2 regions of the Mesorhizobium sp. LNJC394B00 genome follow, and region 1 is predicted to be linked to the other one. Evidence: predicted binding sites of a transcription regulator. Region 1 holds the regulator's gene; the other holds the start of a gene.

Region 1 (3,536 bases):
TTGTTTCGTTGATCGTCATGCCTTTTGCCGTGCTCAGCGCACTGGCGATGCCGTTCGGCGCCGACGGGCCGTTCCTCTATGTGATGGGCAAGGGTCTGATGGCGATGATCGCTATATCGGCCTGGATTTCCGAGCGCTCGCCGGTCGACGCCGTCGGGCTGATCTCCATCCGCTCGGTGCTGTTGGTGGCGGTCGCCCTCGTCATCGCCACCATGGCCACCACCTGGCTCAGGTTGGCGGCCGTGCCTTTCGCGCTGGCCGGCCTGTTGACGGTAGCCGCAGGTGCTTACGCCCGACGTGCTCATATCCGAGGATGCGCATCTGGTGGCCATGCCGATCGGTGGCGGCGAACTCGCCCTCAACCGCGAACGCTCCAACGAATTCACCACGGACAATTGGAAACGGGCGCTGCGGGCCGAAACCATTATCCCACCTGAGATTTTCGAGGCAACAGATACGCGGTTCGATCTCGATCCGCTCGATCTGCCGCCCGGCTCGCCCTTCTATTGCACCGGCGATCTCTGTATCGCCCGGCACCCTTCCGGAGCCATTGTGGCGCTTGCGAAAGACCGCAAGACGGCGCGGCCGGCCTGTGCCTTCGCGAGCCTGATCGTCATCGATGACGCCACCGCCTACAATCCGTGCCGCGACCCGCTGGTGCTGGTCGTGACGAAGAAACAGCTGGCCCGCGACGGCAGCGCCGCCGTCTTCTTCGATCCGCAATCGGCAGCTGCAGCGCCAACCATCCGCTTCGCCGTCGACAAGCCGTATCGCCCCTGGCACGAGCAACGCCGCTTCTCCCGCGAAGCGCGCGGCCTGCCGCCTTACAACCAGCGTGAAAAGTACAAACCCAAGCCGGCTCAGTAGCGCCGGATCAATCCGACAAGCTTGCCCTGCACCTTCACCCTGTCCGGTCCAAAAATGCGGGTCTCGTAGGCCGGGTTGGCGGCTTCCAGGGCGATCGAGGCGCCCTTGCGGCGGAAGCGTTTCAGGGTCGCTTCCTCATCGTCGACCAACGCCACCACGATCTCGCCGGGGCTGGCTGTGTCGGCATTGCGGATGATGACCGTGTCGCCATCGAAAATGCCGGCCTCGATCATCGAATCGCCCTTGACCTCGAGCGCGTAGTGTTCGCCGCCCATGATCATATCGGGCGGCACCGAGATCGAATGGGTCTGATGCTGGATGGCGTCGATCGGCACGCCGGCGGCGATGCGTCCCATAACCGGGATTGAAATCGCGGAAACGGCATCGTCATTGCCGGCCGACATCGAACGCGACGGCGAGCCCGGCTTGATCTGGCGGCCGAGACCGCCTTGGCCCATCGCGCCTTGTCCTTGGCCGCCTTGCCCTTGGCCGGTTTGACCAAGACTGCCCTGAATCACGCTCGGCGAAAACTTCCTCGCCGCATTGAGGCCTGGTGCGATCGAGTCGGGCAGCCGCAGCACTTCCAGCGCGCGCGCCCGGTTCGGCAGCCGGCGAATGAAACCGCGCTCCTCAAGCGCCGTGATCAGGCGGTGGATGCCGGACTTGGAGGCGAGGTCGAGCGCTTCCTTCATCTCGTCGAAGGACGGCGGGATTCCGCTCTCCTTCAGGCGTTCATGGATGAACATCAGAAGCTCATGTTGTTTGCGCGTCAGCATCGCGGCCCCCAAGGGTTCTGAAATCAGAATCAGAAAAAACAAACCCAGAACAAACACTATCTGTTCCAGTTGTGTTCCGCAACCTTTTAAAGTTTAATGAATGTGTTGACGTTTTGTTCAGCGTAACGTTCGGCGCTGCGGGCGCCGCCTGCGCCCATTTGCCGGCAACGGGTGAAACGAAGCCAAAGTGCCCTGCGCGTCGGCTACGACCGCCGCTTCCTTTTCGGACGGGGCTGCGCAGCATCCGCGCCGGGTTCGCTCTGGGCATAGACCTGCAGCGTGTAGCCGATGTGAGCGGTCATCAGAGTTTTCGCACGTTCGACGTCGCGATCGAGGGCCGCTTCCATCAGGGCGGTATGGTGTTCGATCGCCACGGCGTCGCGCAGGGCCGCCACGGCCTTCCGGTGTCCATCCGTGCGGCCGGCGGCGGCGCGCAGCGTCGGGGCCAGACCCAGAAAGCGGTGATGGCGATGCAATTGGTCGGAAATCGTCGCATTGAAGCGCAGCAGCCAGCTGGATGTCGCGGCACTGAGCAGCGCCGCATGGAAGGCATCGTGTTTTTCGTACCACGCGTCGACCGCATCATCCGATGGATCGTCGAGAACAGACCCGCACCGTGAGAGACGATAGTGGGCGGCAACGACCGCGTCTTCCCACTCACGGTCGCCCTCCTCGATCGATTCCACCAGCAGGGGCAGTTCGACCACCAGCCGCGCACGCGCCAAATCCTCGAGCTCCGCCCGAGAGACGGGAGCGACCGCAAACCCGCGGTTGCTGATGGCGGTCACAAGCCGTTCCGCCTCCAGCCGCGACAGCGCCTCGCGCAACGGCGTCCAGCCGATGCCGTAGGTGTTGCGCAGCGTGCTCAGCTTCAACGGCGCGGCAGGCGCCAGCCGGGTCGCAAGAATATCGCGCCTGAGCAGGCGATAGGCCGCTTCCGTCTTCGAGGTCTGCTCGTCACCCAGCATCGTGATCCATCAGACATAAACGCTCGGCGGATCATTATATATCAAAGCCTTTCAATGGGTGAATTATATATAATGTTTGACAGTTCAAGGGCGACCACTCAAGATCGCCGGCATGTTTGGGCGGCAGGCTCCGCCGCGCGCGTTTGTCCATGGAGGGGCGCCGGATCATGAGCACGACACCCGATCTCGCTACAATCGAAGCAATGGATGCCGCCGATCCGCTGCGCTCCATGCGCGAACGCTTTGTCTTGCCGCAAGGCGTGATTTATCTCGACGGCAATTCCCTGGGCGCCGCGTCAGCGGTCGTCTTCAGCGAACTGCAGCAGGCCGCCACGCAGGAATGGGCGCACGACCTCATTCGCGCCTGGAACACCGCCGGCTGGTTCAACATGCCGGTGGAACTCGGAGATCAGCTCGGGCGACTGATCGGCGCGGCTGATGGGCAGACGGTGGTCTGCGACACAACCTCGATCAACGTCTACAAGCTGCTGCACGCAGCGCTCGGCATGCGGCCGGATCGGTCGGTCATCGTTGCCGAGGGCGACAGTTTCCCGACCGACCTCTACATGGCCGAAGGCGTCGCCTCGACCCGGCCGGGAACGCGGCTGCGGCTGGAGGGCGTCGACGCGGCGGCAATCGAGGAGCTGATCGACGACAGCGTTGCCGTCATCCTGGTCAACCACGTCAACTACAAATCCGGCCAGTTGCGCGACATGACGGCGCTGACGCGCAAGGCACATGACGCCGGCGCGCTGATCATCTGGGATCTCTGCCACACGGCCGGCGCCTTGCCGGTCGAACTTGACCGTGCCAATGCCGATTTCGCCGTCGGCTGCACCTACAAATACCTCAATGGCGGCCCGGGCTCGCCGGCCTTCATCTACGCGGCTGAGCGCCACCATGGTGATATCAGCCAGCCGCTCAG
Region 2 (3,536 bases), on a different contig from region 1:
CGGTGGCGGTGCGGCCGAACTGGACCCCCGACGAGATCCAGCGCGAACTCGACAACAATGCGCAAGGTATTCTTGGCTATGTCGTGCGCTGGATCGACCAGGGCGTCGGCTGCTCGAAAGTGCCCGACATCAACGATGTCGGCCTGATGGAAGACCGCGCCACGCTGCGCATCTCCTCGCAGCACATCGCCAACTGGCTGCACCACAAGGTGTGCTCGCAGATCCAGGTGATGGATTCGCTGCGGCGCATGGCAGCGATCGTCGACCTCCAAAATGTCGGCGACCCGCTCTACCGCCCGATGGCCACCGATTTCGACAATTCCATCGCCTTCCACGCCGCCTGCGACCTGGTGTTTAGAGGCCGCGAACAGCCGAATGGCTATACGGAACCGGTGCTGCACGCACGGCGGCTGGAGCTGAAGGCGAAAGAGCGGGCGAATTAGCGCCTGCATTTCCCTCCCCCTTGAGGGGAGGGTGGCCCGAAGGGCCGGGTGGGGTCCTGCGTGAAGTGCGGCGACTCCCTTCGGACGACACTACAAGCAATGTCATTGCAGAGGCCCTTTCTCGGCTCGGCTCCAAAAAGATCGACCATTCTTCGGCGACCCCCACCCTGCCGCTTCGGGGCCACCTTCCCCTCAAGGAGGAGCGTTACGCCGCCTGCGCCACCCGCTCCGACATCATGCGGTAGGAAATCGCCTCGGCCAGGTGAATGCGGCCGACGGTTTCTCTCGCTTCGAGATCGGCCAGCGTGCGCGCCACTTTCAGCACCCGATGATAGGCGCGTGCCGAAAAGCCGAGCTTTTCGCTGGCGTCCTTCAACAGCGACAGGCCGGCGGCATCCGGCATCGCGATGTCCTCGATAACGGATGGCGAACAATGCGCGTTGGTGGTCGCGCTGGTGACGCCGAGCCGCTCGAAGCGTTCGCGCTGGATGGTGCGGGCGCGCGCCACGCGCAACGCAACAGCAGCACTTTTTTCCGCCCGGTCCGGCCGGATCAGGTCGGCGGCCGAGACCGCGGGCACCTCGATCCTGAGATCGATGCGGTCGAGCAGCGGGCCGGAAATGCGCGCCTGGTAATCCGTGCGGCATCGCTCGCCGCGCAGGCAGCGATAGCCCGGCTCGCCGGCCATGCCGCAGCGGCACGGGTTCATCGCCGCCACCAGCTGAATGCGGGCCGGATAGGTGATGCGGTGGTTGGCGCGCGCGATCATGCAGTCGCCGGTCTCCAGCGGTTGGCGCAGGGCATCCAGCGTCTGCGGCGTGAATTCGGGAAACTCGTCGAGGAACAGCACGCCGTTGTGGGCAAGCGACACTTCGCCCGGCCGTGCCCTTATGCCGCCGCCGACCATCGCCGCCATCGAAGCCGAGTGGTGCGGGGCGCGGAACGGCCGCCGGTCGGTGAGCTTGCCTTCGCCGAGTTCGCCCGCCACCGAGGCGACCATCGAGACTTCCAGGAGTTCCTTCGGCGCCAGTGGCGGCAGGATCGAAGGCAGCCTTTGCGCCAGCATCGATTTTCCCGAGCCGGGAGGCCCTACCATCAAGAGATTGTGGCCGCCGGCCGCCGCCACTTCCAGCGCCCGCTTGGCGCTTTCCTGGCCCTTGATGTCTGAAAGGTCGGGCAGGTCGCGGGCCGAGACATGGATGCCGGGCTCGGGCCGCGACAGCACCTGCGTGCCGCGAAAATGATTGGCGATGGCAATCAGGCTGCGCGGCGCCAATATGTCGAAATCCTTGCCCGCCCAGGCCGCTTCCGGCCCGCAGCCGAACGGGCAGATCAGGCCCTTTCCCTCGGCATTGGCGCCGATCGCCGCCGGCAGCGCACCGGCGACCGTGGCAATGGTGCCGTCGAGCGACAATTCTCCGAGCACGACATAGGAGGCCAGCATGTCGCCCGGAATGGCGCCGAGTGCAGCCATCAGGCCGAGCGCGATCGGCAGGTCGTAATGGCTGCCTTCCTTGGGAAGATCGGCAGGCGCCAGGTTGACCGTCACCTTCTTCGACGGCATCGACAGCCCCGACGCATGCAGTGCCGCCTGCACGCGCTCGCGGCTTTCGGCCACCGCCTTGTCGGCCAGCCCGACGATCTGCATGCCGACCTTGCCCGGCGCGATCATCACCTGGACATCGACCGGTACGGCCTCGATGCCCTGGAAAGCAACCGTGCGAACCCGCGCCACCATCTTGCTCTGCCCCCGGATATCGGCTCGCCTCGGCCTTGTGGTTCAGACCGCGAGCGACGTCAGGACAAGACAACCATAGATTTCAGGCCAAGGCAAGAACATTACAGGAACATGCATTCGTGGTGGTTGCAGCGCGCTGTGCCGGTTGCAAAAACGGAAGATGGTTAAGCAAAATGGAACGGCTGCTCCGCCTCCTCGACCGCGTTTAACAAAGGGCGACTAGGCCCTTCGGCAATCTGAGGGTGTTGCTTCTAAGCGGGGATGAAGGCATCGACCGAACCTGAAAGCGATCGATCGATCGCGACCTGCGGTGGAAGCCACTCCATGACAGGATATCTGAAAGGCCAAGGCAGGGCGATCCGGCGCGAAGAGTCGCTCTCCAGAAAAATCTCGTTTACAAGGTCTATGAACCGCCCGCGGTCTCGTTCGATTCGTTTCAAAGTTTGCGAACGAATGTAATCCCGGGGAATTCGTCGCTCCTTCAGCGCTAAGACAGCCTCCGCGATGGATCGAGGATCGGGTGGAACTGTAAGCGAATAGCCGTCATCGAGATAAAGGTCTCGGCCGCCATGGTTCGGCGTCGTGACCACTGGAAGGCCCGCGAGAAGATATTCCGTGCTGGCGAACATTGGTCCTTCCAGGTGAGAGAGACAGATTCCCACGGCTGCACGATTTAGATGCGTGTTCACCTGAGCCGGTGCCAATCGGACCGGCTTGCCGGTGCCGTCAAACTCGTTGATAAAGACGTGATGCGGCGCGAGCTCCCTATGCCGATTTATTCGCGCTCTTTCCGACTCCGTCGTGGAGGACCCGCTTGAATCTCGATAGAAGACAAATGCGCAACGCTGGATGCCAAGCGACAAGTCATGGCGCTTCCACGGAGCCAGTTGCGCATTGTAGATTGCATCAAATTCTACAGGGACGTCATCGAGAGGCCTGAATATGTGTTCGGAGGTTGTTGACGTCTTGTTGTGCAGGACGGCGGCCTCGCCGGACTGATTCAACAGATCAGCCTCGGCCTGAGTGTTGGATAGGAAGATTAGCGAGTGACGGGGGTTCTTGAGTCTATGCAGAACGGCATAGGTCCGGATGGTTTTGACGCTAGCACTGTTTTCGATGGACCAGGTTGGCGAGATGAGAAACCAGGCGCGGTGGCCGCGTGGAAGGAAAGGCATATGACTTGCTAATCCGAGCGGCGTACCGGACATTCCCGAATAGGATATGAACGGATCGTCAGACAGCAAACTGGCCTGAAGAGCAGGTTGCGACTTCGCGGAAGGGTGCCCTTTTCTGAGTTTGTGGCCATGACGCAGCATGGCTCTGACAATCTCGAATTTGGTAGGAGGGCGATACCC

Evidence for each region. The regulator LexA, encoded in region 1, represses DNA repair genes until DNA is damaged. The targets are predictions, from matches to a motif close to TGTTCNNNNTGTGTTCNG.
Region 2: the regulator LexA is predicted to act here: its motif matches at 2,276-2,293, upstream of X751_RS149535 (YifB family Mg chelatase-like AAA ATPase).

The regions. Positions count from the first base shown of each region.
Region 1 is NZ_AYWH01000004.1:233,228-236,763, reverse strand. Features, by position in the region: partial or broken gene X751_RS01000000163910 (ComEC/Rec2 family competence protein) at 1-867, shown strand, start outside; gene lexA (transcriptional repressor LexA) at 861-1,643, opposite strand; gene X751_RS146975 (GntR family transcriptional regulator) at 1,847-2,611, opposite strand; gene kynU (kynureninase) at 2,779-3,536, shown strand, end outside.
Region 2 is NZ_AYWH01000003.1:46,230-49,765, forward strand. Features, by position in the region: gene X751_RS149540 (malate synthase G) at 1-443, shown strand, start outside; gene X751_RS149535 (YifB family Mg chelatase-like AAA ATPase) at 649-2,181, opposite strand; gene X751_RS0133420 (glycosyltransferase) at 2,433-3,497, opposite strand.